Regions from separate parts of the Streptomyces sp. NPDC051976 genome, predicted to be linked through region 1. Evidence: predicted binding sites of a transcription regulator. Region 1 holds the regulator's gene; each other region holds the start of a gene.
The links. Region 1 encodes HrcA, which represses chaperone genes, less so after heat shock. Its sites were predicted from a motif close to TTNGCACTCNGNNNNNCNGAGTGCNAA; they were not measured.
Positions count from the first base shown of each region.

Region 1 (10,029 bases):
CGGGCCGCCCGGAGAAGGCGCGGGTCAGCTCGGTGCGGGCGTAGACGGGGTCGGTGACGGCCCGCTTGTGCAGGGGGCTCGCGCCGGACTCCGGGCAGACCAGGAAGGCGGTGCCGAGTTGGGCCGCGTCGGCCCCGGCGGCCAGCACCGCGGCGATCTGGCCGCCGCGCATCAGCCCGCCGGCGGCGATCACCGGCAGCGTGACCGTCTCGCGTACCTGCGGGATCAGGGCGAGCAGGCCGATGCCCGCGCAGTCCAGCTGCGGGTCGTCGCGGTGCGTGCCCTGGTGGCCGCCGGCCTCCACGCCCTGGACGCACACCGCGTCGGCGCCCGCCCACTGCGCGGCGAGCGCCTCGGACGGCGAGGTGACGGTCACCACGGTGTACGTGCCGGCCTTCGCGAACGCCTCGATCACCGCGCGGTCGGGGCAGCCGAAGGTGAAGCTCACCATCGGCACCGGGTCCTCCAGCAGCAGGGAGATCTTCGCGTCCCAGGCGTCGTCCGTGCCCGCCTCCGGGTCACCCAGCGGCGTCCCGTACCAGGCGGCCTCGCCCGCGAGCTGCTCCGCGTAGACCGCGACCGCCGACGGGTCGGCGGTCGGCGCCTGCGGCACGAACAGGTTCACCCCGAACGGGTGCGAGCTGAGGTGCCGGACCTGCCGGATCTCCTCGTACAGCGCCTCGGGCGTCTTGTACCCCGCGGCCAGGAACCCCAGGCCCCCGGCCGCGCCCACGGCGGACGCCAACTGCGGGTTGGACGCACCACCGGCCATCGGCGCCTGGATGATCGGATACGTCGAGAACGACGACAGGTCGGTCAACGCGGACATGCCGTCATCGTCCCACGCGGCTTCGCCGTCCGGCGCGGCACCCTGACCCCCGCGGCCCCTACCGGCGGTAGCACCAGGCCCCTGCGGCGGGCCCGGCACCGCCGGGACGCGCCGCGGGGGGGCGGGAAGAAAGGGGCCTTGCGGCCCCCTTCCCCTAGCGGCCGTTGAAGGCGTCCTTCAGGCGGGAGAAGAGGCCCTGCTGGCCGGGGGCGAACTGGCCGGTGGGGCGTTCTTCGCCGCGGAGTTTGGCCAGGCGCCGGATGAGGTCTTCCTGGTCGGCGTCGAGCTTGTTGGGGGTGACGACCTCGACGTGGACGACGAGGTCGCCGCGGCCGCCGCCGCGCAGGTGGGTGATGCCGCGCTGGTGCAGCGGGATCGACTGGCCGGACTGGGTGCCGGGCCTGATGTCGATCTCCTCCAGCCCGTCGAGCGTCTCCAGCGGGCACTTGGTGCCCAGCGCTGCCGCCGTCATCGGGATGGTGACCGTGCAGTGCAGGTCGTCGCCGCGCCGCTGGAACGTCGGGTGCGGCACCTCGCGGATCTCCACGTACAGGTCGCCGGCCGGCCCGCCGCCGGGGCCGACCTCGCCCTCGCCCGCGAGCTGGATCCGGGTGCCGTTGTCGACGCCCGCCGGGATCTTGACGGTCAGCGTACGGCGGGACCGCACCCGCCCGTCGCCCGCGCACTCCGGGCACGGGGTCGGCACCACGGTGCCGAAGCCCTGGCACTGCGGGCACGGCCGGGACGTCATGACCTGGCCGAGGAAGGAGCGGGTGACCTGCGAGACCTCGCCGCGGCCGCGGCACATGTCACAGGTCTGCGCCGACGTCCCCGGCGCCGCGCCCTCACCGCTGCACGTGCCGCAGGTGACCGCGGTGTCGACCTGGATGTCCTTGGTCGTGCCGAACGCGGCCTCGTCCAGCTCGATCTCCAGCCGGATCATCGCGTCCTGGCCCCGCCGGGTGCGCGAGCGCGGCCCGCGCTGCTGCGACTGCCCGAAGAAGGCGTCCATGATGTCGCTGAAGTTGCCGAAGCCGGCCCCGAAGCCGCCCGCGCCGCCGCCACCGGCGGCCGACAGCGGATCACCGCCGAGGTCGTAGACCTGCTTCTTCTGCGGGTCGGAGAGCACCTCGTAGGCGGCGTTGATCTCCTTGAACCGCTCCTGCGTCTTCGGGTCCGGATTGACGTCCGGGTGCAGCTCGCGGGCGAGTCGGCGGAAAGCCTTCTTGATCTCGTCCGGGCCTGCGTCGCGGCGCACGCCGAGTACGGCGTAGTAGTCCGTGGCCACTTACGACTCCGCCAGGATCTGTCCGACGTAACGTGCCACTGCGCGTACCGCTCCCATCGTTCCGGGGTAGTCCATGCGGGTCGGTCCGACCACGCCGAGTTTGGCGACTGCCTCGTCGCCCGAACCGTAGCCGACCGCCACCACGGAGGTGGAGTTCAGGCCCTCGTGAAAATTCTCATGGCCGATGCGAACCGTCATCCCCGAGTCCTCGCCGAGCAGCTTGAGCAGCACCATCTGCTCCTCCAGCGCCTCGAGGACGGGCCGGATCGTCAGCGGGAAGTCATGGTTGAACCGGGTCAGGTTCGCCGCGCCGCCGAGCATGATCCGCTCCTCGGTCTCCTCGACCAGCGTCTCCAGCAAGGTGGCCAGCACGATCGAGACCGCGGCGCGGTCGTCGGGGTCGAAGCTCTCCGGCAGGTCCTGCACCAGCGGCGGCACGTCGGCGAAGCGGCGGCCGACGACCCGGCTGTTCAGCCGGGCCCGCAGATCCGCGAGCACCGTCTCGCCGACCGGCACGGGGCAGTCGACCAGCCGCTGCTCCACCCGTCCGGTGTCGGTGATCAGCACCAGCATGATCCGGGCGGGCGCCAGCGCCAGCAGCTCCACGTGCCGCACCGAGGACCGGGTCAGCGACGGGTACTGCACGACCGCGACCTGCCGGGTGAGCTGCGCGAGCAGCCGTACCGTACGGGCCACCACGTCGTCGAGGTCGACCGCGCTGTCCAGGAAGTTCTGGATCGCGCGGCGCTCGGCGGCCGAGAGCGGTTTCACTCCCGCGAGTTTGTCGACGAAGAGCCGGTAGCCCTTGTCGGTGGGGATACGGCCCGCGCTGGTGTGCGGCTGGGCGATGTACCCCTCGTCCTCCAGAACCGCCATGTCGTTGCGGACCGTGGCGGGCGATACGCCCAGCCGGTGCCGCTCGGTCAGCGCCTTGGAGCCGACCGGCTCCTCGGTGCCGACATAGTCCTGGACGATGGCACGCAGCACTTCGAGCCTGCGTTCGCTCAGCATCGCGCACCTCCAGCCGTAGGGCTTCGCCGGTATCCGTCTGCCTGGCACTCCGCCATTTCGAGTGCCAGCTTCCCCGCAGCAAGTGTACGGCGCGGTAGCAAGGGCTCCACAAGGGCACCGCAAGCCGATCGTTAGGCGCGCGATTCGGCGGGCGCGGCGATACGGTCGCCCTCGTGGATTCTGTGGAGAGCACGGGCGAGTCGGTGTGGGAGCAACTGGCTCCCGGCGTCGCTCGGCGAAGACTGCCCTACCTCGATGTGACCATCGGCCTGGTGGTCGGTGAGGTCGGCGTCCTGCTGGTGGACACCGGGTCGACGCTGCGCGAGGGCGCCGAGCTGCGGGAGCAGGTCGAGGCGCTGACCGGCCGTCCCGTCACCCATGTCGTCCTGACGCACGGCCATTTCGACCATGTCTTCGGCACGGCCGCCTTCCCGGGCGCCGAGGTGTACGGGCAGGCGTCGCTCGCGGGCTATCTGCACCGGGAGCGGGACGCGCTGCGCGCGTCGGCCGTCGCGCTGGACACCGACCCGGACGAGGCGGCGGCCGCCGCGGACGCGCTGGTCGTGCCGGGGCACGGCGTGGACGGCGAGTACCCGCTCGACCTCGGCGGCGACCGCCGGGTCCGCCTGGTGCACCCCGGCGCCGGGCACACCGACCACGACCTGGTCGTGGTGGTGCCGGGCGCCACCGCGAGCGACCCGACGGTGGTGTTCTGCGGCGACCTGGTGGAGGAGTCGGGCGAGCCGCAGGCCGGGGACGACGCCGTCCCCGAGCGCTGGCCCGCCACCCTGGACGCGCTGCTCGCCCTGGGCGGCGAGACCGGGCGCTACGTCCCCGGCCACGGCGCGGTGGTCGACGCCCGCTTCCTGCGCGCCCAGCGCGACGCCCTCGCCGCCCGCTTCGACGCCGCTCCCTAGGATTTCCCCCATGCGCAGCAGGAACTACGACGCCGACCTGACCCCGCCCTGGAAGAAGAAGGGCGCCGCCGCGCCCGAGGTGGCCGCGGAGACCGATCTGGTGGTCGAGGAGGCCGCGACGGGGTTCTGCGGGGCCGTCGTGCGGTGCGAGCGGACCGCCGAGGGCTTCACCGTCACTCTGGAGGACAGGTTCGGCAAACACCGGGTCTTCCCGATGACGCCGGGCGGCTTCCTCATCGACGGCGAAACCGTCACCCTGGTGCGGCCCGGGCCGCCGTCCCCCCGCGGCCCGCTGCTGTCGGCCTCCGGCTCCATCGCCGTCACCGGCGCCAAGGCGCGCGTCGCCCGCGCCGGGCGGATCTACGTGGAGGGCCGTCACGACGCCGAGCTCGTGGAGCGGGTCTGGGGCCACGACCTGCGGGTCGAGGGCGTCGTCGTGGAGTATCTGGAGGGCGTCGACGACCTGCCCGCCATCGTGGACACCTTCTCGCCCGGCCCCGACGCCCGGCTCGGCGTCCTCGTCGACCACCTGGTGCCGGGTTCCAAGGAGTCCCGTATCGCCGCCTCCGTCACCGGCTCCGACGTGCTCGTGGTCGGCCACCCGTACATCGACGTCTGGGAGGCCGTGAAGCCCGCCTCCGTCGGCATCCGCGCCTGGCCGCGCGTCCCCAGGGGCCAGGACTGGAAGACGGGCGTCTGCGAGGCTCTCGGCTGGCACATGAGCACCGGCGAGGCGTGGCAGCGCATCCTGGCGTCGGTCCACACCTACAAGGACCTGCAGCCGGAGCTCCTGGGCCGGGTGGAGGAGCTGATCGACTTCGTCACCGCGCCGTAGCGGCCGGGGCGACCGCGGGGAGCGGCAGCCGCCGACGGGGCCGGGCCACGGGCTGGTGGGCGGGTGGGTACGGCCCGCTCAGTCGACCAGGTCGCGCACGACGGCGTCGGCCAGCAGCCGTCCCCGCAGGGTGAGGACGGCGCGGCCGTCCGCGTAAGGGGCGGGCTCCAGGAGCCCGTCCGTTACGGCGCGGGCGGCGGCGGCCGTGCCGTCCGCCGCGAGGAGCGACAGCGGGCAGCCGCCGGACAGGCGCAGTTCCAGCAGGATGCGCTCGACGCGGCGGTCCTCCGCGGTGAGGATCTCCCGGCCCGCCCCCGGGCTGCGGCCCTCGGCCAGTGCCTGGGCGTACGCCCCGGGGTGCTTGACGTTCCACCACCGCACGCCGCCGACGTGGCTGTGGGCGCCGGGGCCCGCGCCCCACCAGTCGGCGCCGGTCCAGTACAGCTCGTTGTGGCGGCAGCGCCCGGCGTCGGTGGTGGCCCAGTTGGAGACCTCGTACCAGTCGAAGCCCGCCGCGGCGAGCCGCTCGTCGGCGATGAGGTAGCGGTCGGCGTGCACGTCGTCGTCGGTCATCGGCACCTCGCCGCGCCGGATCCGCCGGGCGAGCTGCGTGCCCTCCTCGACGATCAGCGCGTAGGCCGACACATGGTCGGGCCCCGCGCCGCTCGCCGCGTCGAGCGAGGCCCGCCAGTCGTCGTCGGACTCGCCGGGGGTCCCGTAGATCAGGTCGAGGTTGACGTGGTCGAACCCGGCCGCGCGGGCCTCGGCGACGCATGCCTCGGGGCGCCCCGGGGTATGGGTGCGGTCCAGCACCTTCAGGACGTGCTGCCGGGCGCTCTGCATGCCGAAGGAAACCCGGTTGAAGCCGCCCGCGCGCAGTTCGGCCAGGTACCGGGGGTCGACGGACTCGGGGTTGGCCTCGGTGGTGACCTCGGCGCCGGGCGCGAGCCCGAACTCCTCGCGGATGGCGGCCAGCGCCCGCCCCAGGTCGGCGGCCGCCAGCAGTGTCGGGGTGCCGCCGCCGACGAAGACCGTCTCGACCTGCCGCGGGTCGTCGCCGAGCACCTTCCTGGCCAGCCGGATCTCGTCGACGAGCACGTCGGCGTAGTTCTCCCGGGAGGCCAGAGCGCCGCCCGAGCCGCGCAGCTCGGTCGCGGTGTAGGTGTTGAAGTCGCAGTAGCCGCAGCGCGTCGCGCAGTACGGCACGTGCAGGTAGAAGCCGAGCGGCCGCCCATCGGCCCCGTCCAGCGCGTGCGCGGGCAGCACCCCGTCCGCGGGCACGGGCTCACCGTCAGGCAGTACAGAAGGCATCCCCCCAGTATCCGTCACCCGGAACCCTCCCCCACCCGCCCCGAAACCGCCTGCCCGGCGGGGCGGCGCGCGCCGGGTGCGCGCATCCGGCAACGGACCCGCCAGCCGACGGGCGGACGACGGGGGCGGGTGGGTGTATCCGTCACCCCAAGCCCTCCCCCGCGCCTGCTCGGCGGGGCGCACCGGGCGGGCGGATCCGGCAAACGGCCCCACCGGGCGCCGGGCGGACGGCGGGGCGGGCGGGGGGTCTGTGGGTGGGTCCGGCGCACGGATCGCTGCCCCGTCCCGCCGTGGGGCGGGCGGGCGTCAGTGGGCCTGGAGGACCAGTAGGGCGAGGTCGTCGTCGGGCGGGGCGACGTCGTAGTCGTGGACGGCGCGGCGGATGCGTTCGGCGACTCCCGCGGCGCCGAGGCCCGTGCAGCCGCCGAGGACGACGGCGAGTCCGTCGTCGTCGTCGAACTGCCGGTGGCCGCGGCGGCGCTCGGTGACGCCGTCGGTGACGCAGAGCAGGGTGTCGCCGGGGGCGAGGTCGAAGGACTCGCTGGCGTACTGCGCGTCGTCGGCGATGCCCAGCAGCATCTGCGGGGAGGCGGCGGGCCGCACCCGCCCGTCGGGGCCGAGGATCAGCGGCAGCGGGTGCCCCGCGGAGGCGAGCGTGCAGCGGGCGCCGTGGCCCGCGGCGTACGGCAGGATCTCGCCGTACAGCAGCGACAGGAAGCGGGCCTGGCCGCCGTCCCAGGCGGCGGTCTCGCCGATCAGCGCGGTGGCGGCCTCGTCGGCGAGGGCCTTGTTGAGGCGGTCGAGGACGTCGTAGACGCCGTAGCCCTCGCGGGCGAGCAGCCGCAGCACGGGGCGGGCGATGCCGGTCAGCGAGGCGGCCTCGGGGCCGCTGCCGCAGACGTCGCCGAGCGCGAAGCACCAGCGGCCGTCCCCGGCGGGGAACAGGTCGTAGAAGTCACCGCCCACCCAGTCACCGGCCATCGGCTCGTAGACGACGGCGTGCTCCACCCCGGGGATGCGTCCGGCGGCGGGCGGCAGCAGGCCGCGCTGCAGCACCGTACTGATCATGGCCTGGCGGGCGTACTGCCGTGCGGTGCCGATCGCGAGCGCGACCCGGCGGGCGAAGTCCTCGACCAGGCCGATCACCTCGTCGGGCAGACCGAGCAGCCCGGTGCGGCCGAGCAGCAGCGCGCCGTGGGCGCGGCCGCCGGTGACCAGCGGCACGGCGAGCGCGCCGCCGTGGTCCCAGGTGTCGTCGGTGACGGGCCAGGGCCACGACTGGGCGCCGGAGAGCAGGGTCTGCGGCGGCGGGGACTTCTCCAGGACGGTGCGCAGGCCGTCGATCCGGTGCTCGGAGCTGTGCCAGACCCGCGACAGCCGGGGCTGGCCGTCGGTCGGGTAGAGCCAGACCGCGCACCAGTCGGCCAGCCGCGGCACCAGGAGCTGGGTGGCCAGCGAGGCGACGTTGTCCTCGTCGAGCTGGCCCGCGAGCAGGTCGGACGCCTCGGCGAGGAAGGACAGCGAGCCGCGGTTGATCCAGTCGGATTCGGCGCGGCGGCCGGTGCCGTTCGGCGGCGCGGGGGCGAGGATCTCGGCGGCCCGCAGGTCCCGGTGGAGCGCCCGCTCGCTCTCGGCGGCGGACAGGGGCGCGGGCCGCTCGTCGTCGGAGCCGGTGAGGTCCAGTCGGCACCAGACGGTCTTGCGGTCGCGCCGGTAGGTGATGCCCCACGCGTCGGAGAGCGCGGCGACGAGTTGCAGGCCGCGGCCGCCCTCCCGGCCGTCGCAGCCCTGGTGGTCGTCGCCGCGCAGCACCCGCGAGGGGTGCTGGTCGGACACCTCGATGACCAGACCGGCGGGCTGCTCGCGCAGGTCGAGGCGGCACAGGACGTCGACGGCGGTGCCCGCGTGGACGACCGCGTTGGTGACGAGTTCGCTGGCCAGCAGGGTGCCGTCGTCGACCAGCCGGTCGGCGAACCCGGCGGGTTCCGGCAGTCCCTGGCTGGTCCAGTCGGCGAGTGTGGCGCGCAGGAAGCGGCGGGCGGCACCGGCGGCGAGCTGGTTGCCCGGCAGGCTGGTCCCTGCCGTGTGCTCGCGGGGCTCCCCCGCTGCGGGGATCCGGCCCGGCGCCGGGCGCGGCGTCTCCGGTCGGGGGCGGGACGGGATGAGCCTCACGGGCGGCTCCTGTGGTTGCGGCGACCCGTCCACCGTCGCACAAGGAAACGTTTCAGGTGCGTACGGTGACCGCGCGTCGCCCGTTCCGGGCCGTGATTGCCGATGTCCGCCCTGCGCCCGGGCCGCGGGGGTTACGCTGCCCCGCCCTGCCCGGCCCCGCTCCGCACGGGCGGCGGTCGGCCGTACGACCGGCCGCCGCCCGTGCCGCGGTGCCGTCAGGCTTCCCGCGACCCCGCGTACATCTCCTCGATCAGCGCGGCGAACTCGCGCTCGACCACCGGCCGCTTGAGCTTGAGGCTGGGGGTGAGGTCGCCGTGCTCCACGTCGAGGTCGCGCGGCAGCAGCCGGAACTGCTTGATCTGCTGCCAGCGCTGCAGCCCTTCGTTGACCCGCTGCACATAGCCGTCGATCATCTCGCGGGCCTGCTCGGTCGCGACGATCTCGGCGTAGCTGCGGCCCTCCAGGCCGTGCTCCTGCGCCCAGGTCAGCAGCGTCGGCTCGTCGAGGGCCAGCAGCGCCGTACAGAAGTTGCGGCCGCCGCCGACGACCAGCACGTTGCTGACGAACGGGCAGACCGCCTTGAACTGGCCCTCGACCTCGGCGGGCGCGATGTACTTGCCGCCGGAGGTCTTGATCAGGTCCTTCTTGCGGTCGGTGATCTTCAGGAAGCCGTCGGGCGACAGCTCGCCGATGTCGCCGGTGTGGAACCAGCCGTCGGGCTCCAGCACCTCGGCGGTCTTCTCGGGCAGGCCGTGGTAGCCCTGCATGATGCCGGGGCCGCGCAGCAGGATCTCGCCGTCGTCCGCGATCCGCACCTCCAGGCCGGGCAGCGCCTTGCCCACGGTGCCGGTGCGGTACGACTCGCCGGGGTTGACGAAGCTGGCGGCGCTGGACTCGGTGAGGCCGTAGCCCTCCAGGATGTGGATGCCGGCGCCGGCGAAGAAGTAGCCGATGTCGGGCGCGAGGGCGGCGGAGCCGGAGACGCAGGCCCGCAGGTTGCCGCCGAACGCCTCGCGGATCTTGGAGTAGACGAGCTTGTCGGCCAGCGCGTGCTTGCTGCGCAAGCCCATCGGCGCGGTCGCCCGGCCGGTCAGGCGCAGGCTGTTCTGGGTGGTCTTGGCGTACTCCCTGGCCACGTCCGCCGCCCAGGAGAAGATCTTGTACTTGGCACCACCGGCGGCGCGGGCCTTGGCCGCCACACCGTTGTAGACCTTCTCGAAGATCCGCGGGACGGCCGCCATGTACGTCGGCTGCACCACCGGCAGGTTCTCGATGATCTTGTCGACCCGGCCGTCGACCGCCGTGACATGGCCCACGGTGATGTGGCCCGCGGTCAGCACCTTGCCGAAGACGTGGGCGAGCGGCAGCCACAGGTACTGCACGTCGTTCTCGTCGAGCAGCCCGACGCCCTCGATGGCGCGTGCCATGTACGCCCAGCAGTCGTGCGGCAGGCGGACGCCCTTGGGGCGGCCGGTGGTGCCGGAGGTGTAGATCAGGGTGGCGAGCTGGTCGCGGGTGATCGCGGCCACCGCGTCGGTGACGGCCGAGGGCTGGCGCTCCAGGTAGGCGGCGCCGCGCTTCTCCAGCTCCTCCAGCGACAGCACCCAGCCGTCGCCCTCGGTGTCGGCGGCGTCGGCGGCCTCCATGACGACGACATGCGCCAGCT
Region 1 is NZ_JBFAXL010000026.1:76,714-86,742, reverse strand. Features, by position in the region: gene AB0M29_RS24740 (nitronate monooxygenase) at 1-829, opposite strand, end outside; gene dnaJ (molecular chaperone DnaJ) at 984-2,117, opposite strand; gene hrcA (heat-inducible transcriptional repressor HrcA) at 2,118-3,128, opposite strand; gene AB0M29_RS24725 (MBL fold metallo-hydrolase) at 3,311-4,045, shown strand; gene AB0M29_RS24720 (DUF3097 domain-containing protein) at 4,056-4,880, shown strand; gene hemW (radical SAM family heme chaperone HemW) at 4,959-6,191, opposite strand; gene AB0M29_RS24710 (ATP-binding SpoIIE family protein phosphatase) at 6,498-8,306, opposite strand; gene AB0M29_RS24705 (long-chain fatty acid--CoA ligase) at 8,579-10,029, opposite strand, start outside.

Region 2 (10,029 bases), on a different contig from region 1:
CGGCCGGCAGCCGCGGCAGGATCTCGTCCCGCCGCACCACCCGGGCCCCGGCGTCCGCCGCCACCCCCGCCGTACGGTCGAGGGAGCCGGAGTCGACCACGATCAGCTCGTCGACGAGCGGCACCTCGGCGGTCATGAGGTCGCGGCGGATGGCGGTGACGATCTCGCCGACCGTCTCCTCCTCGTCCAGCGCGGGCAGCACGACGCTGACGGTGCCCTGCGCCCCCGCCGCCCGCTTGGCCGCGAGCAGCGCGTCCAGCGGCCGGTCGGCCGCGGTCCAGGACCGCTCGGCCAGCCACCGTTCCACCTCGTCCAGCACGTGCGGGTCTCCCTCTCGGCCTGGTGTTGTATCCATCTCGCGGTTCGGACGACTATCTCAACTGTCACGCTCGTCGGTTACAGTCTTGAACAACGCGTAAGAGCCCGGCATGCCGGGGTCGCCACGCGCACAAACGCCCGGATGCGTCATCCGGTGCCATACCGCTCATCCAGAGGGGCAGAGGGAACGGCCCGTTGAAGCCCCGGCAACCCTCCCGCCGACCGCGAGGTCACACGGTGGGGAAGGTGCCAATTCCGTCTTGTGGCGATGTCCGTCACAAGGAAGATGAGGAGAAAGGGCCTCGCCATCATGGCTGTGCAGACCGTCGCCGCCGACACCACCACCCCCTTCGGACCCGCCGCGGCGCTCTCGTGCCGCGAGTGCGGCACCCGCTTCCCGCTGAGCCCGATCTTCGCGTGCCAGGAGTGTTTCGGCCCGCTCGAAGTCGCCTACGACCTGCCGCTCGGTGACCCGGAGTCGCTGCGCAAGCGGATCGAGGCCGGGCCCACCAACATCTGGCGGTACGCGCCGCTGCTGCCGGTGCCCGCCGACGTCGCCGACAAGCCCAATCTGAACCCCGGATGGACCAAGCTCGTCAAGGCCGACAACCTGGCCCGTGAGCTGGGCATCACCGGTGGCCTGCACATCAAGGACGACTCCGGCAACCCGACGCACTCCTTCAAGGACCGCGTGGTGGCCATCGCACTGGAGGCCGCCCGCACCTTCGGCCTCACCACCTTGTCCTGCTCCTCCACCGGCAACCTGGCCGGCGCGGTCGGCGCCGCCGCCGCCCGCGCGGGCTTCCGCTCCTGCGTGTTCATCCCGCACGACCTGGAGGCGGGCAAGGTCGTCATGGCCGCGGTCTACGGCGGCGAGCTGGTCGGCATCGAGGGCTCGTACGACGACGTGAACCGCTTCTGCTCCGAGCTGATCGGCGACCCGATCGGCGAGGGCTGGGGCTTTGTGAACGTGAACCTGCGCCCGTACTACGGCGAGGGGTCCAAGACGCTGGCGTACGAGATCTGCGAGCAGCTCGGCTGGCGGCTGCCGGACAACCTGGTCGTCCCGATCGCCTCCGGCTCCCAGCTCACCAAGATCGACAAGGGCCTGCAGGAGCTGATCAAGCTCGGCCTGGTCGAGGACAAGCCGTACAAGATCTACGGGGCCCAGGCCGAGGGCTGCTCGCCGGTGTCGGTGGCGTACAAGGCCGGTCACGACGTCGTACGCCCGGTGAAGCCGGACACGATCGCCAAGTCGCTGGCGATCGGCAACCCCGCCGACGGGCCGTACGTGCTGGACATCGCGCGGCGCACCGGCGGAGCCGTCGAGGACGTGAACGACGAGCAGATCGTGGACGCCATCAAGCTGCTCGCCCGCACCGAGGGCATCTTCGCCGAGACCGCGGGCGGGGTGACGGTGGGCGTGCTGAAGAAGCTCATCGAGACCGGGCAGCTCGACCCGGCCGCCGAGACCGTCGTGCTGAACACCGGCGACGGACTGAAGACCCTGGACGCGGTGGCGCCCACCACCGGGCCGACCGCGACCATCCGCCCCACCCTTGCCGCGTTCCGAGAGGCTGGCCTCGCATGAGTGCTTCTGTTCGTATCCCCACCATTCTCCGTACCTACACCGGCGGCCAGGCGGAGGTTCCGGCCGACGGGGCGACGCTTGCCGAGGTCATCGAGTCGCTGGAGAAGAATCACGCGGGCATTTCCGGGCGGGTTCTCGACGACACCGGAAAACTCCGTCGTTTCGTGAACGTTTATGTCAACGACGACGATGTCCGTTTTTCCGAAGGACTTGACACGGCCGTTCCGGACGGCGCGAGCGTGTCGATCATTCCGGCGGTCGCGGGCGGCTGAGTACGGCCGTTGAAGGAGTCTTCACGGTGCGCTGAAGACGTACGGAAGGCGTACTGAAGGCGTCACGGTTACCGGCAGTCACCAGAACCGAAATGTGCCCCGTTCACCCTTTGCGGTGGATGGGGCACCGGTCTGTCCGGGCTCCGTCGGGGGTCGCAACGGGCCTACGCGGGGCGGTAGTTGAAAACTTGTACAGTTGCCGGGGGCAAGTTGCCACCCCTGTGGTTGGTGCGGCGATTTATCGCCAAATTCACGTGACGAATGTCCTGAAGGTGCTGTATGTCCGGTCCGAGATGCCCCGTCATAAGCACCTTTCCTGTGGTATTTCGGATCGATCACGCCAGGAATTCTCGTCCAATTGACCTGTTGCACTGGGCATCCGTGCAGATACATTCAGCCGCGGTCGACGCGTTCCGGCGCACACCCCCCAGGGGTCTCCTTGCCACCGGTAAGGGGTCCAACGGCGGGTGAGGTCTGACCCGGACCCGCGGAGTGCGGGGCCGCGATAGGGCCAGTAATAGGGGAGTTAGGAATGGCTCAGGGCACCGTCAAGTGGTTCAACGCGGAGAAGGGCTACGGCTTCATCGCGGTCGACGGTGGTGCGGATGTTTTCGTCCACTACAGCGCGATCCAGATGGACGGTTACCGCACCCTCGAAGAAGGCCAGCGAGTCGAGTTCGAGATCTCGCAGGGTCAGAAGGGGCCGCAGGCGGACATGGTCCGGCTGGCCGGCTGACAGCTCCGGCGCGTTCGGCCACCGACGCGACGCACTCACGCCGAAGGGTCCGTACCTCAGCCGAGGTGCGGGCCCTTCGTGCGTCCCGGACGTCCCGGTGCGTCACGCGGCGGGCACGGCGAGTGCCGGGCAGGGGCCTGGAGTTATCCACAGGCGCTTGCACTCGATGGGGTCGAGTGCTAATCATTGGCGTTAGCACTCTACGAGTGAGAGTGACAGAAGGACTGGGTCGGTGAGGCCCGCTCGGCCGTCGGAAAGGAACCGGCGACCAGGCTGGCCGTCCGTCGCGGGCGCCACGCGGTCCGGAGCAATCCACCCCTCCCCCGCTACCGCGGTGCGGGGGGACCCCCAGGGAGGACCACTTCACATGGCAAAGATCATCGCGTTCGACGAGGAGGCTCGGCGCGGCCTTGAGCGCGGGATGAACCAGCTCGCCGACGCCGTCAAGGTCACCCTTGGTCCCAAGGGCCGGAACGTCGTCCTTGAGAAGAAGTGGGGCGCCCCCACGATCACCAACGATGGTGTGTCCATCGCCAAGGAGATCGAGCTGGAGGACCCGTACGAGAAGATCGGCGCCGAGCTGGTCAAGGAAGTCGCGAAGAAGACCGACGACGTCGCCGGTGACGGCACGACGACCGCGACCGTCCTCGCCCAGGCCCTGGTCAAGGAAGGCCTGCGCAACGTAGCGGCCGGCGCCAACCCGATGGCCCTCAAGCGCGGCATCGAGAAGGCCGTCGAGGCCGTCTCCGCCGCCCTGCTGGAGCAGGCCAAGGACGTGGAGACCAAGGAGCAGATCGCTTCGACCGCCTCCATCTCCGCCGCCGACACCCAGATCGGCGAGCTGATCGCCGAGGCCATGGACAAGGTCGGCAAGGAAGGCGTCATCACCGTCGAGGAGTCGCAGACCTTCGGGCTCGAGCTCGAGCTCACCGAGGGCATGCGCTTCGACAAGGGCTTCATCTCCGCCTACTTCGCCACCGACCTGGAGCGGATGGAGGCGTCGCTCGACGACCCGTACATCCTGATCGTCAACTCCAAGGTCTCCTCGGTGAAGGACCTGCTCCCGCTGCTGGAGAAGGTCATGCAGTCCGGCAAGGCGCTGCTGATCATCGCCGAGGACGTCGAGGGCGAGGCGCTGTCGACCCTGGTCGTCAACAAGATCCGCGGCACCTTCAAGTCCGTCGCCGTCAAGGCCCCGGGCTTCGGTGACCGCCGCAAGGCCATGCTCGGCGACATCGCCATCCTCACCGGTGGCACGGTCATCTCCGAGGAGGTCGGCCTCAAGCTGGAGAACGCGGGCCTGGACCTGCTCGGCCGCGCCCGCAAGGTCGTCATCACCAAGGACGAGACCACCATCGTCGACGGTGCCGGTGACACCGACCAGGTCGCCGGCCGGGTCAACCAGATCCGCGCCGAGATCGACAACAGCGACTCGGACTACGACCGCGAGAAGCTCCAGGAGCGCCTGGCGAAGCTCGCGGGCGGCGTGGCCGTCATCAAGGCCGGTGCCGCGACCGAGGTCGAGCTGAAGGAGCGCAAGCACCGCATCGAGGACGCGGTGCGCAACGCGAAGGCCGCCGTCGAGGAGGGCATCGTCGCCGGTGGTGGCGTGGCCCTGCTGCAGGCCACCGCGGTGTTCGAGAAGCTCGAGCTCGAGGGTGACGAGGCGACCGGTGCCAACGCGGTCAAGCTCGCGCTGGAGGCCCCGCTCAAGCAGATCGCCGTCAACGGTGGTCTCGAGGGTGGCGTCATCGTCGAGAAGGTGCGCAACCTGCCGATCGGGCACGGTCTGAACGCCGCGACGGGTGAGTACGTGGACATGATCGCCGAGGGCATCATCGACCCGGCGAAGGTCACGCGTTCCGCGCTGCAGAACGCGGCGTCCATCGCCGCGCTCTTCCTCACCACCGAGGCCGTCATCGCCGACAAGCCGGAGAAGGCCGCTGCCGGCGGCGCCCCCGGTGGCATGCCGGGCGGTGACATGGACTTCTGATCTGGCGATCAGAAGCCCACTGGCTGCACCACAGCGGTGCTCTCCTCCCTCCGGAGGGGGGCACCGCTGTGTTTTCCCCACCCGCCCGCCCTTTGTCCTCAAGCGCCGGACGGGCTGAAAGATGCTTCTGGAGGGGCGCTGCCTCGGGCCTTGTCCTCAAGCGCCGGACGGGCTGGGTTTTGCTTCTGGACGGCTAGCCGCGGGCGGTGTTGAGGGCGGTGCGGAGGTGGCCGTTGGAGGCGGTGAGGAGGCGGGTGGCGGTGGGGGCGTCGATGTGGGCGAGGAGGGTGAGGATGGCGGGCTTGACCTCGCCGTCGGTGGCGCGGAGGGCGGCCTCGATGGCGGCGTCGCCCGCGCCGGTGGCGAGGGCGACGATACGGCGGGAGCGGGCCCGCAGCTTCTCGTTGGAGGCGCGGACGTCGACCATGAGGTTCCCGTAGGTCTTGCCGAGCCGGATCATGGTGATGGTCGAGAGCATGTTGAGGACGAGCTTCTGGGCGGTGCCCGCCTTGAGCCGGGTGGACCCGGCGACGAGCTCCGGCCCGACGACGACCTCGATCCCGTGGTCGGCGGACGCCGCCAGCGGGGAGTTGGCGTTGCAGGAGAGCCCGACGGTGAGCGCCCCGGCGGCCCGCGCGTGCTCGACGGCGCCGACGGCGTAGGGGGTCCGGCCGGAGGCGGAGATGCCGACAACGCTGTCGGCGTCCGTCAGGCCCAGCTCGTCGAGATCCGCCGCGGCCAGCTCCTTGCTGTCCTCGGCACCCTCGATCGAGGTGATCATCGCCGTGGGCCCGCCCGCGATGAGCCCGATGACCTCCTTGCCCGGAGTGGTGTTGAAGGTCGGCGGGCACTCGCTCGCGTCGAGTACGCCGAGCCGCCCGGCCGTACCGGCGCCCGCGTAGATCAGCCGCCCGCCGCGCGCCATCCGGGCGGCGATCCCGTCGATGGCGGCGGCGATCACGGGCAGCTGCCCGGCGACGGCGGTCGGCACGGTGACGTCCTCACCGTTCATCGTCCGCGCGATCTCCAGGGTCGGCATCCGGTCGATCTCGGCGAGCTCGGGCCGGATCGCCTCGGTGGTGAGGGTCTCCAGCTCGCGGCGCAGCTCGGTGTAGTGCGACATATGCGGCTCGTTCATCCTTCTACTGTGAGCGGGGGGATGGGCGGTACGGGTCAGACGCGGCCGGTACGCGGCCGATGCCGATGGGCGAGTGCTTCGTACGAGGCGGACAGCGCCGGGGCCGCGTTCTCGTAGGTGCGTTGCGCCACGCCGATGAACAGGCAGTCGACGACGAGCAGTTGACTCGTACGGCTGGACATGGCGGCGGGCCGCAGCTCGCTCTCCCGGGACGTCGAGGTGGTCAGCACGAGGTCGGCGTACTGGGTGACCGCGCCGTCCGGGCGGCCGGTGATGGCGATGGTGGTCGCGCCGCGGTCGAAGGCGGCCCGCAGCGGCTCGATGACGTCGTGCGTGGAGCCGGAGTGGGTGATGGCCAGCGCCACGTCGCCGGGGCGCAGCTGCACGGCGTTGGTGACGGCCAGGTGGGGGTCGGCGTGGGCGTGCGCGATCAGCCCGATCCGCAGCAGCTTCTGGGCCAGGTCCTGGGCGACCAGGCCCGAGGCGGCTATCCCGTAGACGTCGGTCCTGCGGGCGGCGGCCAACGCCAGGACCGCGGCCTCCAGTTGGACCATGTCGAGCTGCGCCGCGGTGTCCGCGAGGGTCTGCTGCTCCTCCAGGGCGAGCTTGGTGACCACGTCCGCGAGCGGGTCGTCGACGGCGATGTCGGCGGTGACGGCCGGTGGCGCTCCCGCGGCCTGCTGGGCGGCGAGCGCGGCCAGCGCGAGCCGCAGGTCGCGGTAGCCGGGGTAGCCGAGCAGCCGGGCGGTGCGGACCACCGTCGCCTCGCTGGTCCCGGTGTGCACGGCGAGTGCGGTGACGGTGAGGTGGGAGCAGCCGGCGGGATCGCCCGCGACGGCCTCCGCGACCCGCTGCATCGAGCGGGTCATCGAGGGGCCGAGCGTGCGGACCTTGGCCGCGAGGGCCCCCGGGTCCGGGGGCGTGACGGGGATGACGGGCGCGCCGGGCACGCCGCGGAGGGCGCGGGCGCTCAGGGGGAAAGTTTCCTTCACGCTATAGGTCACCCTGTGAAAGGTATTTTCATGCACGGTCCTCGTCAAGGCCGCCGACAGCGGCTCACCGCCGGCTGCGGCACCCTGGGCGCCCGGGAATGACCTAGCTGCTCGCCGCAGGCGGGTGCTTACGGCGGCGCAGGCCCGCGCGGGTCAGACGGTCGACGAGTTCCTTGCTGCCGATCTCGATCGCACCGAGGGCGACCGCCTTGCGGTAGCTGGTCGAGGGGATGTCGTAGTGGTCGCGCTCGAAGGCGCGGGCCGGGGCGCCGAGGCGGGCGGCGAAGGCGTGCAGCTCCTCGTACGAGACATCGCTGACCAGGTGGGACCAGAAGCGGCCGTGGCCGGGCCAGTTCGGCGGGTCGATGTAGACGGGCACGGCGGCGTCACGCGCCCAGCGCGCCGACGGGGGCGACCACCGCGCCGCGCGCCTCGCAGACCCAGTGCGGGTCGGGGCCGAGCTCCGGTTCCACCGCGAGGGCGTGCGGCTCCTCGCACTCCGGGCAGAGCGGCCAGCGGCCGTATGTCTCCAGCAGGGCGTCCTGGACGTCCTGCGCGACCAGCCCGGCCACGTACTCGGCGCCGTCCGGCCACTGTTCGAGCCACCAGCGCCGCGCGCTGACCGCGTCCTCGACCAGCGACACGATCTCCGCCTGCGCCACGTCACGGGCGGTCAGGTCCGCCAGGACCAGGGCGCGCGCGCTGTGCAGCGCCGCTTCGCACATGTCGGGTCCACCATCCATCGCCATTCCCCCATTGTCGCAAGTCGCCGGGGTGCCGGCGGCGGCCGACCGGCGGCAGAAGCGGGTGACCGGGAGCGGCAGCGACCTACGCCTCCAGGAGTTCCAGCTCCGTGCTCAGGTTGCGGCGGGCCACGGACTCCCAGTGCTCCTGGCCGTAGGGGGTGCGGAAGAGGCGGGGGAGGTCGAGGAGTTGGCGCAGGACGGCGGCGCGTCCGGCGCGGAAGTCCTCGTCGGGCACGAAGCCGTACTCCTCGCGGACCGCGGCGGCGTACGCGGCGTAGTCGGCGGGGCTCCCGGCGAGCACCGCGAGGTCGGCGTCGCACAGCACCTCGCCGTTGTGGTCGCCCTCGGCCGGGTCGTGGGTGACGGTGAGCCGGACCAGCCGGGCCACCTCGGCGGTGCGCTCGGCGTCCACCCCGGCCTCGGGCAGGGCGCGTTCCGCCAGATGGGCGCTGCGTTCCTCGTTCTCCGAGCGGTCCGGGCGGTAGACCGCGTCATGGAACCAGGCGGCCAGCGCGACCGCCTCGGGGTCGTCGGCGTACGAGGTCAGCTCGGTGGCGCGGGCCAGGACCGCCACGAGGTGGTCCAGTGTGTGGTACCGCCGCTGCGGCTCGGCCCAGCGGTCGAGCAGATCGCTCCCGTACGGCACGGGGTCGGGGGCGTCGGCCGCCGTCCGGCAGCGGTCGAGCAGGTCGCACCACTCGGCCAGCAAGGCGTCGTAACGGTGGTGTGCGGCGGTCGTCGTCGTGGGCATGCGGGTAATTGTGCGCTACACGTCTCGCGCGCGAGTGACGCATGTGGCACTCTTGCTCATATGTCTAGACCAATATTCGAGGTGATCGCCCTCGGCGCGGAAGACGCCGCAGCGGCCCAGGAGGGCGGTGCGGACCGCCTTGAACTGGTCACCGACATGGCCGCGGACGGCCTCACCCCGTCCCGCGCCACCTTCGGCGCGATCCGCGCGGCCGTCGACATCCCGCTGCGGGTGATGCTGCGGCTGTCCGACGGGTTCAGCGCCGGGAGCGCGCGCGAACTGGACGCCCTGTGCGAGGCCGCGCAGGGGCTGCGGGCGGAAGGGGCCGAGGAGTTCGTCCTCGGCTTCCTCGACGGGCGGGGCCGGGCGGACCTCGACGCGATCCATGCCCTCGTCGACGTGATCGACGGCTGCGGCTGGACCTTCCACCGGGCGCTCGACCGCACCGCCGACCGGGACGCCACCCGGCTCCAACTGGCGGGGCTGCCCGGACTCGACACCTACCTGACCGCCGGATCGCCCGCAGGCGTCTCCTCGGGCCTTGCCGTACTCGGCGAGGAGGCCGCGCGCAGCGGCGAGCCGGGATACGAGCCGACGCTGCTCGTCGGCGGCGGCCTGCTGCTCGAACACCTGCCGGTGCTACGGGCCGCGGGCCTCCACGGCTTCCACGTGGGCGGCGCCGTGCGCCCCGCGGGCTGGGCCGGTCCGGTCGACGTCAGCGCCGTCCGGACCTGGCGCGCCGCCCTCGACGCCCCGGTGGCCGTGGCCTGAGGGGTCCACGGCCCGGCGTGTGCCCCTCACTCCACGAGCGCCTCCGGCAGCGGCGCCGAGTGCAGTACCGCGAGGCCGGAGACCGCGCGGGTCAGCGCCACGTAGAGGCGGCGCAGGCCGGTGCGGGTGTCGGGCTCGGCCGAGACGATCGCGGCCGGGTCGTCCAGCACCACGTAGTCGTACTCCAGGCCCTTGGCCAGCGAGGCGGGGACCAGGGTGAGGCGGGCGTCGGCCGAGGTCTCCTCACCGGGGGAGAGGTGGCGGACGCCGGCCGCCGCCAGCGCCTCGGTAAGCGCGGGGATCCGCGTGTCGGCGGCGATCAGGCCGATCGAGCCTTCGTTGCCGAGCGCGGCGTCGCAGGCCGCCAGCACGGCCGCGTCCAGCTCCCCGGGCGTCACGGCCTCGACCGTCAGCGCGCCCGGCGACTCACGGACCGAGGTGGCGGGCGCCAGACCCGGGGCGATCGAGGGCAGCAGCCGGGAGGCGTACGCGATGACCTCGTGCGGTACGCGGAAGCCGCGGGTCAGCTCCTCGACCCTGGCCTCCGGCTTGCCCAGGTGCTCCAGGGCCTCGGGCCACGAACCGGTGGCCCACGGGGTGGTGCCCTGGGCGAGGTCGCCGAGCACGGTCGCCGAACCGGTCGAGCAGCGCCGCCCGACGGCCCGGTACTGCATCGGCGACAGGTCCTGCGCCTCGTCCAGCACCACATGGCCCAGTGAGG
Region 2 is NZ_JBFAXL010000049.1:15,963-25,991, forward strand. Features, by position in the region: gene AB0M29_RS34305 (glucosyl-3-phosphoglycerate synthase) at 1-319, opposite strand, end outside; SAM riboswitch class I at 482-611, shown strand; gene thrC (threonine synthase) at 629-1,909, shown strand; gene AB0M29_RS34315 (ubiquitin-like small modifier protein 1) at 1,906-2,181, shown strand; gene AB0M29_RS34320 (cold-shock protein) at 2,714-2,917, shown strand; gene groL (chaperonin GroEL) at 3,285-4,910, shown strand; gene murQ (N-acetylmuramic acid 6-phosphate etherase) at 5,104-6,048, opposite strand; gene AB0M29_RS34335 (MurR/RpiR family transcriptional regulator) at 6,084-6,998, opposite strand; gene AB0M29_RS34340 (DUF4031 domain-containing protein) at 7,144-7,419, opposite strand; gene AB0M29_RS34345 (hypothetical protein) at 7,427-7,789, opposite strand; gene AB0M29_RS34350 (hypothetical protein) at 7,869-8,537, opposite strand; gene AB0M29_RS34355 (copper homeostasis protein CutC) at 8,598-9,308, shown strand; gene AB0M29_RS34360 (UvrD-helicase domain-containing protein) at 9,335-10,029, opposite strand, start outside.
Region 2: groL (chaperonin GroEL) is a predicted target of HrcA. The motif match lies at 3,074-3,100, and genes of this name have one in related genera.

Region 3 (10,029 bases), on a different contig from region 1:
CACCGGCGGCCCCGCCCTCGTCCATGTGGACGCCTACCGGCTGGGCGGCGGGCTCGACGAGATGGAGGACCTGGACCTCGACGTGTCGCTGCCCGAGTCCGTGGTGGTCGTGGAGTGGGGCGACGGCAAGGTCGAGGAGCTGTCGGAGGCCCGTCTGCAGGTCGTCATCGGCCGCACCCTGGGCGGCGCGTACGCGGAAGCCGCTGGTGACGGCGGTGCCGACGCGGACGCGGGCGCGGGAGAGGACGCGGAAGGCGACGGGGACGACGTCCGCGAGGTGACCGTGACCGGCGTCGGTCCGCGGTGGCTCGGCCAGGACTTCTCGGGCCTGCTGGAATAGGAGGTTCCGACAGGCTGTCGGGAAGATGTTGCGCGGGGGCGGGCGGGCGTGGTCTGCTGGTCCCAGGCGCCTTTGTTAGGGCTGCCTAACTTCCGTCTGCCCGGAGGTGCGTATGTCGGCCCACGACACGCCGGACCAGCAGCTCAACACCCGTGACCGTACGGCCGCGGCCCCGTCGATGAGCGATCTGCTGGCCGCGGGCGCCGCCGCCCGCGCGCTGTGCACGCCTCCCGCGGACGCCCCGTCGCCCCTGCGGGAGAAGCCGGACCACGCGGACCGCGATGCCGCCTAGCCGCCGGCCGCCCCGCAACCGCGCTCTGGCACCTCTGTGCCGCGTCTGTGCGTACTCCGAACGGGTGAATTCGCCGAGTCGCGGCTACTGACTGACCTTCCGACTACCTGACGACCTCGACCGTGGCCCCGATCGTCGCCGTCTGCCAGAGCGCCAGGGCGTCGTCGCGGGACTCGCGGATCGCGGCCGTCTTCTTCCTGTCGCCGGGGGAGGACAGGGAGCCGCTGGCGGTGGCGCTGAAGCCGACGTTGGTGCCGCCGGCGGAGGCGAACAGGACGACGTACTCGACCTCGGCGCCGTCCCCGCCGGTGCCCTTGGCGCGGCGGGCGAAGACCCGGTGGGTGCCCTTGCCGGGGGCGATCTCACCGGGGACGACGGCGTAGCTGCGCAGCACCTCGTCGTCGTCGCCGACCAGCCAGACCCGCTTGCGCGCGACGCTGTAGACCACCCGCCGGCCGACGCCCGAGCGGTCGGGGAGCGGGTGGCGGGCGGCGGCGCTGCCGGGGGCCGGCGCGGCCGCGGCGGGGGACGCCGAGGCCGGGGCGCCCGCCCCGGTGGACCGGTCGGACGGTGAGCCCGCTGCCTGGACGGCGAGGACGAGGACCGCGCCGAGGGCCGCCGCGGTGAGTCCCGAGACAAGGGTGCCCGACTTGATCCTGGCCACGGCCGTCCTCCGCTGCATTCATGGCATTTGTCCGAGTTGACGGTAGCAGCCGCTCCGCCCGCGGCCCTGCCCCCGGGAACACGAGCCGTACCCTGGGGGCGTGCTGCTGCTTGCCTTCGATACCGCCACCCCCGCCGTCACCGCCGCGCTGCACGACGGGGAGCGGGTGCTCGCCGAGTCGACCGTCGTGGACGCGCGCCGCCACGGCGAACTCCTGGTGCCCACCGTGGACCGGGTGCTCGGATCGGCGGGCCGCGTGCTCGCCGACGTCAGCGGGATCGTGGTCGGCGTCGGCCCCGGCCCGTACACCGGGCTGCGCGTCGGCCTGGTGACCGCCGCGGCCTTCGGCGACGCGCTCGGCGTCCCCGTGCACGGCGTCTGCACGCTGGACGGGCTGGCCTGGGCCGCCGGGGAGGCCGGACTCGACGGCCCCTTCGTGGTGGCCACCGACGCCCGCCGCAAGGAGGTCTACTGGGCGCGGTACGACGGCCCCCGCCGCCGTACGACGGAGCCCGCCGTCGACCGCCCGGCCGAGATCGCCGACGCGGTGGCGGGACTGCCCTCGGTCGGCGCCGGAGCCGCGCTCTACCCGGACGTCTTCACCGACCGCCGCCCCGACCCCGACCACCAGTCCGCCGGCGCGCTCGCGGCGCTGGCCGCGCACCGGCTGGCCACCGGCGAGCCGTTCGCCCCCGCGCTCCCGCTCTACCTGCGGCGCCCCGACGCGCAGGTACCCGCCGGGTACAAGGCGGTACTGCCACGGTGAGCGAGGTGACGCTGCGGGAGATGCGGTGGTGGGACCTGGACGCCGTACTCGCTCTGGAGCACGACCTGTTCCCCGACGACGCCTGGTCGCGCGGCATGTTCTGGTCGGAGCTGTCGGACGCCCGGCACCCGGCCGCGACCCGCACCTACGTCCTCGCGCAGGAACCCGACGGGCGGACCGTCGGCTACGCCGGGCTCGCCGCGATCGCCGGCACCGGTGACGTACAGACCATCGGCGTGGCCCGCGACCACTGGGGCACCGGCCTCGGCGCCCGGCTGCTGGCCACCCTGCTGCAGGCCGCGACCGACGCCGAGTGCCACGAGGTGCTGCTGGAGGTACGGGTGGACAACTCCCGCGCCCAGCGCCTCTACGAACGCTTCGGCTTCGAGGCGATCGGCTTCCGCAAGGGCTACTACCAGCCGGGCAACGTGGACGCCCTCGTCATGCGGCTGGCCGACCCCGCTTCTTCCGTGACAGGCATCCGAGAAACTGAGATCCATGGCTGACGAACCCCTTGTCCTGGGCATCGAGACCTCGTGCGACGAGACCGGTGTCGGCATCGTGCGCGGGCACACCCTGCTGGCCGACGCGGTCGCGTCCAGCGTCGACGAACACGCCCGCTACGGCGGCGTGGTGCCGGAGGTCGCCAGCCGGGCGCACCTGGAGGCGATGGTTCCCACCATCCAGCGGGCGCTGAAGACGGCCGGGGTCAGCGCGCGCGACCTCGACGGCATCGCGGTGACGGCGGGCCCCGGGCTCGCGGGCGCGCTGCTGGTCGGGGTGTCGGCGGCCAAGGCGTACGCCTACGCACTGGGCAAGCCGCTGTACGGCGTCAACCACCTGGCCTCGCACATCTGCGTCGACCAGCTCGAACACGGCGCGCTGCCGGAGCCGACGATGGCGCTGCTGGTCTCCGGCGGGCACTCCTCGCTGCTGCTGGCGCCCGACATCACCGGCGACGTACGCCCGCTGGGCGCGACGATCGACGACGCGGCGGGGGAGGCGTTCGACAAGGTGGCCCGGGTGCTGGGGCTCGGCTTCCCCGGCGGCCCTGCCATCGACCGGCACGCCCGCGAGGGCGACCCGAAGGCCATCGCGTTCCCGCGCGGGCTGACCGGCGGCCGCGACCCGCTGTACGACTTCTCGTTCTCGGGGCTGAAGACCGCCGTCGCCCGCTGGGTGGAGGCCCGCCGCAGGGACGGCCAGGAGGTGCCGCTCGCCGACGTCGCCGCGTCCTTCCAGGAGGCGGTGGTGGACGTGCTCACCCGCAAGGCCATCCGCGCCTGCCGGGACAACGGCGTCGACCACCTGATGATCGGCGGCGGCGTCGCCGCCAACTCCCGGCTGCGCAGCCTCGCCCAGGAGCGCTGCGAGGACGCGGGCATCCTGCTGCGGGTGCCGCGCCCCGGGCTGTGCACCGACAACGGCGCGATGGTCGCCGCGCTCGGCGCCGAGATGGTCGCCAGGAACCGCCCCTCGTCCACCTTCGAACTGCCCGCCGACTCCTCGCTGCCGGTCACCGAGGTCTCGGTCCCCGGCCACACCCACGAGCACGGCCCCGAGGGCGCCCACGGCCACGGTCACGATCACGGCCACGATCATCTGCACGAGCTGAGCAAGGGCAACCTGTACGGATGACCGTCACGTTGATGTGGGAGGCCGCCGCCGCCGAGGGGCGCGGCCCCGAACTCCTCGCCTGGGCACGGGAACAGAGCAGGACCCTGCCCGGCACACCGCTGCGCCGTGAGTTCCTCACCGCGCCCGACGACCGGGTCCTGGTGCTGACCTGGTGGGACGTGCCCGCGGCCGACCGCGCCACCGGGCTGCCGGAACTGCCGGAGCCCGCCGCGGAGTTGGTCCGCCGCCCGGTGCACCGCTGGCGCTTCACGTCGGTCTCCGTGGAACCCGGGGCCTGAAACTCGCATCGTCCAGGGTGAGGGCGCGGCCGGAGGGTCGTGCTCGCCCTCGGCCGCGCTCCCGCAGGTGGTCCACAGCACCGACGTAGGGCCACTGACATGCGTATCAAGCGAATACTCCCGCTGCTGGCCGCGGCCGGCGTCCTGCTCACCGCGGGCTGCTCGTCCTCCGGTTCGTCACCGTCTCCCGCCGCGACCACCGCGTCCACCGGCGCCGCGGGGAAGTCCACCGGAGGCGGCGGGGACGACGGCAAGGGCGAGGGGAAGAACGGCGACGCGGCGCGGGCGGCGGCCTTCCGCAAATGGGGCGTCACCCCGCTGGCACCGCCGCCGGCGCCCCCCGCCGTGAAGCCGGTGCACACCGGCGGCGCCCAGATACCCGTGGTCAGCGACGTGCCCACCACCCAGAAGATCGTGTTCGTCACCTTCGACGACGGCGCCGAGAAGGACCCGAAGTTCGTCGCGATGATGCGGGACCTGAAGATCCCCTTCACGATGTTCCTGACCGACGCGATCATCAGGAACGACTACGGCTTCTTCAAGCCCCTCCAGGGGCTGGGCAACCACATCCAGAACCACACCCTGACGCACCCCAACCTGCGCACCGAGTCGCTGGCCCGGCAGAAGTCGGAGATATGCGGCCAGGAGACGAAGCTGACGCACGAGTACGGCACCGCGCCCGGCCTGTTCCGCCCGCCCTACGGCAACTACAACGCCGACACCCGCGCCGCCGTGAAGTCCTGCGGCACCCTGCGGGCGATCATCCTGTGGCGCGAGTCGATGCAGATCAAGAAGGTGCAGTGGCAGCGCCCCGACCACAAGTACCACCCGGGCGACATCATCCTGGCGCACTTCCGCGGCCCCAGCGAGCTCAAGGGCGAGTCGATGACCAAGATGGTCGCCTACATGCTCAACGAGATCTCCCGGCAGGGCTTCACCGTGGCCCGGCTGGACGACTACGTCTGAGCCGCGGTCATTCCGGCTCCGCCACGGACGCGGGCCCGCCCAGCAGCATCGACGGCGCCCCGGCCACCCGGGTCAGGAAGACGGTCGCCGCGTTCGGCCCCCGCGGCTTCACCCGGCGCCGCAACTCCTCGGGCTCCACCGCCGATCCGCGCTTCTTCACCGTCAGCACCCCCACTTCGCGCTCCCGCAGCAGCGCCTTGAGCCGCTTGAGGCCGAACGGCAGCACATCGGTGATCTCGTAGGCGGTGGCGTACGGCGTCGGCCGCGGTGCGTCGGTGGTGACGTAGGCGATGGTCGGGTCGATCAGGCCGCCGTCGAGCGCCCGCGCGACCTCGGCGACCAGATGCGCGCGGATGACCGCGCCGTCCGGCTCGTAGAGGTAGCGGCCGACCGGGCGCACCTCGGGGTCGGGCAGCGGGGCGGCGGTGCACAGCGAGGCGCCGTCCGGCAGCAGGGTGGCCCGTACCGCGCCGGGGGTGGTGCCGAACCACAGCGCCGCCTCCTTCACGTCGCCGCGGTCCGAGACCCACTCGGCCTCGGCCTGCGCGGGCACCGCCTCGTGCGGGATGCCGGGCGCGACCTTCACCGCCGCGAAGGGCACCGCGCGGGCCGCGCCGAGCGCCCACGACAGCGGCGGTGAGTACGCCTCCGGGTCGAAGGTCCGGCCGCGGCCCGTGCGGCGGGCCGGGTCGACGAAGACCGCGTCGTACCCGGAGGTGTCCACCTCGGCGACATCGGCGCAACGCACCTTGATCAGGTCGGCCAGGTCCAGCGCCTCGGCGTTGGCGCGGGCCACCGCGCAGGTCAGCGGGGAGCGGTCGACGGCCAGCACCTCGATCCCGGCGCGCGCCAGCGCGATCGCGTCACCGCCGATCCCGCCGCACAGGTCGGCCAGCCGCCGTACGCCCAACGCCTTGAACCGCGCGGCGCGGTGGGTGGCGACCGAGGTACGGGTCGCCTGCTCGACACCGTCCGGCGTGAAGTACATCCGGTACGCGTCGGCCGCGCCGAACTTCGCCACCGCCCGCTGCCGCAGCCGTGCCTGCCCGAGCGCGGCCGACACCAGGTCCGCGTCGTGGTCGCGGCGCAGCCGGGTCGCGGCGGCCAACTCGTCGGCCGGGTCGTGGTCGCGCAGCGACGCCAGCAGCGCCTGCCCTGCCGGGCTCAGCAGCCCGTCGATTCCCTCGCTCACCACTCCATTGTCCCCGGGCGCGGGGAGCTGCCGGGGACAATGCAAGCAGCGCGCCTGGCACTCCGCTTGACCGAGTGCTAAGAGCGTCCTAGTCTCGGTTCTGGCACTCGACACCGCTGAGTGCCAGCAGACAGCGACGGGCAGGTCCGGCACCCGCGACGACGGGCCTACCAGGTCGCCGACCCTGACGAACACTCCCGTGAGCCCTTTGAAGGGGGAGGTCGGATCGTGACGACCGCCAGCACCAAGGTTGCCATCAAGCCGCTTGAGGACCGCATCGTGGTCCAGCCGCTCGACGCCGAGCAGACCACGGCCTCCGGCCTGGTCATCCCGGACACCGCCAAGGAGAAGCCCCAGGAGGGCGTCGTCCTGGCCGTCGGTCCGGGCCGCTTCGAGGACGGCAACCGCCTGCCGCTCGACGTCGCCGTGGGCGACGTCGTGCTCTACAGCAAGTACGGCGGCACCGAGGTGAAGTACAACGGCGAGGAGTACCTCGTCCTCTCGGCTCGCGACGTCCTCGCGATCGTCGAGAAGTAAACCTGCTTCACCGCAGCTCTGATCCCGCCCCGGGTTTCCGAGTCCTCCGGACCGGGTCCCCGGGGCGGTTTCTTTGACCGTCCTTGACGATGACGATGACGAGTAGACGAGGTAGTGCACAGGCATGGCCAAGACCCTGAAGTTCGACGAGGACGCCCGTCGCGCCCTTGAGCGCGGCGTCAACAAGCTCGCCGACACGGTGAAGGTGACCATCGGCCCCAAGGGCCGCAATGTCGTCATCGACAAGAAGTTCGGCGCCCCCACCATCACCAACGACGGCGTGACCATCGCCCGTGAGGTGGAGCTGGAGGACCCGTACGAGAACCTGGGCGCGCAGCTGGTGAAGGAGGTGGCGACCAAGACCAACGACATCGCGGGTGACGGCACCACCACCGCCACCGTGCTGGCCCAGGCGCTGGTCCGCGAGGGCCTGCGCAACGTGGCCGCGGGCGCCTCCCCGGCCGCCCTGAAGAAGGGCATCGACGCGGCCGTCAAGGCCGTCTCCGAGGAACTGCTCGCGACCGCCCGCGCGATCGAGGGCAAGGAGGACATCGCCGCCGTCGCCGCGCTGTCCGCCCAGGACAAGCAGGTCGGCGACCTGATCGCCGAGGCGATGGACAAGGTCGGCAAGGACGGTGTCATCACCGTCGAGGAGTCCAACACCTTCGGTCTGGAGCTGGACTTCACCGAGGGCATGGCCTTCGACAAGGGCTACCTGTCGCCGTACTTCGTCACCGACCAGGAGCGGATGGAGGCCGTACTCGACGACCCGTACGTCCTCATCCACCAGGGCAAGATCGCCTCGATCCAGGACCTGCTGCCGCTGCTGGAGAAGGTCATCCAGGCCGGTGGCTCCAAGCCGCTGCTGATCATCGCCGAGGACGTCGAGGGCGAGGCCCTGTCCACGCTGGTCGTCAACAAGATCCGCGGCACGTTCAACGCCGTCGCGGTCAAGGCGCCCGGCTTCGGTGACCGCCGCAAGGCCATGCTCGGCGACATCGCCACCCTCACCGGTGCGACCGTCATCGCCGAGGAGGTCGGCCTCAAGCTCGACCAGGCCGGTCTGGACCTGCTGGGCACCGCCCGCCGCGTGACCATCACCAAGGACGAGACCACCATCGTCGACGGTGCGGGCGACAAGGCCGAGATCGAGGGCCGGGTCGGCCAGATCAAGGCCGAGATCGCCGGCACGGACTCCGACTGGGACCGCGAGAAGCTCCAGGAGCGCCTCGCGAAGCTGGCCGGCGGCGTCTGCGTGATCAAGGTCGGTGCGGCCACCGAGGTCGAGCTGAAGGAGAAGAAGCACCGTCTGGAGGACGCCATCTCCGCGACCCGCGCCGCGGTCGAGGAGGGCATCGTCTCCGGTGGTGGCTCCGCGCTCGTCCACGCCGTCAAGGTCCTCGAGGGCAACCTCGGCAAGACCGGCGACGAGGCCACCGGTGTCGCGGTCGTCCGCCGCGCCGCGGTCGAGCCGCTGCGCTGGATCGCCGAGAACGCGGGCCTGGAGGGCTACGTCATCACGGCGAAGGTCGCCGAGCTGGACAAGAACCACGGCTTCAACGCGGCCTCCGGCGAGTACGGCGACCTGGTGAAGGCCGGCGTCATCGACCCGGTCAAGGTCACCCGCTCCGCCCTGGAGAACGCGGCCTCCATCGCCTCCCTCCTCCTGACGACCGAGACCCTGGTCGTCGAGAAGAAGGAAGAGGAGCCCGCCGAGGCCGGTCACGGCGGCCACGGGCACTCGCACTGACGCGGTTCCCTTTCCGACGGGTGAGGCCCGGCGTCCCTTCGGGGATGCCGGGCCTCACCCGTTGATCGCGTCCGGTGTCAGCCGGGCATCTGGACGACGCCGAGCTGGCGCATCATGCCGAGCGCGTCCCAGTGCCACCAGCCCTCGACCATCTTGCCGCCGGAGAAGACGAACGTGGTGGTGCCGGTCATCCCGACCCGCTTGCCGGTGGGCGGCATGCCGAACGCCTCACCGGTGTTGGTGCCGCTCCAGCTCCAGCGGGTGACCACCCTGTTGCCCTCGGCGATCTGGTCCTCGATGGTGAACGTGAAGTCCGGGAAGCCGCGCCGGTAGGCGAGGGTCTTCTCCTGCGCCTCCTTCACGCTGTGGGTCACCTCGTCGGTGCCGACGTCATGCTCCGTGTAGCCCTCGGCGAACAGCTCGTGGAAGGGTGCCGGGTCCTCGCGCCCGCAGACCTCCAGCAGGAAACGGCGCACCGCCGCCTTGTTGAGCTGGTCGTCGCGGACGACCTCCAGATCGGTGAAGGTCGGCATCTCGTCGCAGAGCGCCACCATTTCCTGGAAGATCCGGTCGGTCTCCGGCAGGCCGGAGTTCTTCATCGCGTCCTCGTACGAGGGGAACTCGACGATCTCCACGTAGTGCCCGTCGCCGGAGCGGTCCTTCCCGACGACGGCATGGGTGGCGGTCCGCTTGCCCTGCGTCGCCTCGACCCATGAGTCCATGAGCCGGTTCATGTCGTCGTACTTGCTGGTCTTGCAGTCGATGAGCTGGACGAATGTCATGGCGCCTCCTTCGGATCCACGCCTGTCCTCGCTCCATTTTAGGCGTTTTTGTCCTGTTCACGCCCTGGCGCCTTGGGGTCGTAGCGGCGGCCCGCCTTGGTCGAGACGCCGCCGAAGAGGCGGGAGGGGACGTGGCGGGCCACGGCGACGGCGACCTTGTAGCGGGCGTCGGGCACGCTGATCCGCTTGCCCGCGCCGAGATCGCGCAGCGCGGCGGCCACCACCTTGTCGGCGTCGAGCCACGCCCAGTCCGGTACGTTCCCGGCGTTCATCCCCGCGCGGGCGTGGAACTCGGTACGGACGAAGCCGGGGCACAGCGCGAGGAAGCGGATGCCGCTGCCCGCCAGGTCCTGGGCGACGCCCTCGGTGAAGCGGACCACCCACGCCTTGCTCGCCGAGTACGTGCCGCGCGGCATGAAGGCGGCCACCGACGACACATTGATCACCGAGCCCCGGCCGCGCTCGCGCATGGGCCGCGCGGCGGCGCTGGTCAGCCGCAGTACGGCCTCGCAGTGCACGGTCAGCATGCGCAGCTCGTCGGCGAGCGGGGTGTCGAGGAAGGTGCCGCGGTTGCCGAACCCCGCGTTGTTGACCAGCACGTCCACCGGCCGCTCCCGGTCCGCCAGCCGCCGCTCCACGGCCGCGATGCCGTCGTCCGTGGCCAGGTCCGCCGCCAGCACCTCCACCTCGACGCCGTACCGTTCCCGCAGCTCAGCCGCGCTCCCTTCGAGCCGCTTCTCGTCCCGCGCGACCAGCACCAGCCCATGCCCGTCCGCCGCCAGCCGCCGCGCAAACGCGGCCCCGATGCCTGCTGTCGCACCCGT
Region 3 is NZ_JBFAXL010000001.1:331,917-341,945, reverse strand. Features, by position in the region: gene tsaE (tRNA (adenosine(37)-N6)-threonylcarbamoyltransferase complex ATPase subunit type 1 TsaE) at 1-340, shown strand, start outside; gene AB0M29_RS01570 (hypothetical protein) at 453-632, shown strand; gene AB0M29_RS01565 (L,D-transpeptidase) at 736-1,296, opposite strand; gene tsaB (tRNA (adenosine(37)-N6)-threonylcarbamoyltransferase complex dimerization subunit type 1 TsaB) at 1,397-2,062, shown strand; gene rimI (ribosomal protein S18-alanine N-acetyltransferase) at 2,059-2,568, shown strand; gene tsaD (tRNA (adenosine(37)-N6)-threonylcarbamoyltransferase complex transferase subunit TsaD) at 2,561-3,700, shown strand; gene AB0M29_RS01545 (hypothetical protein) at 3,697-3,978, shown strand; gene AB0M29_RS01540 (polysaccharide deacetylase family protein) at 4,078-4,944, shown strand; gene AB0M29_RS01535 (class I SAM-dependent methyltransferase) at 4,952-6,136, opposite strand; gene groES (co-chaperone GroES) at 6,365-6,673, shown strand; gene groL (chaperonin GroEL) at 6,798-8,423, shown strand; gene AB0M29_RS01520 (ester cyclase) at 8,501-9,205, opposite strand; gene AB0M29_RS01515 (SDR family oxidoreductase) at 9,244-10,029, opposite strand, start outside.
Region 3: groES (co-chaperone GroES) is a predicted target of HrcA. The motif match lies at 6,191-6,217, and genes of this name have one in related genera.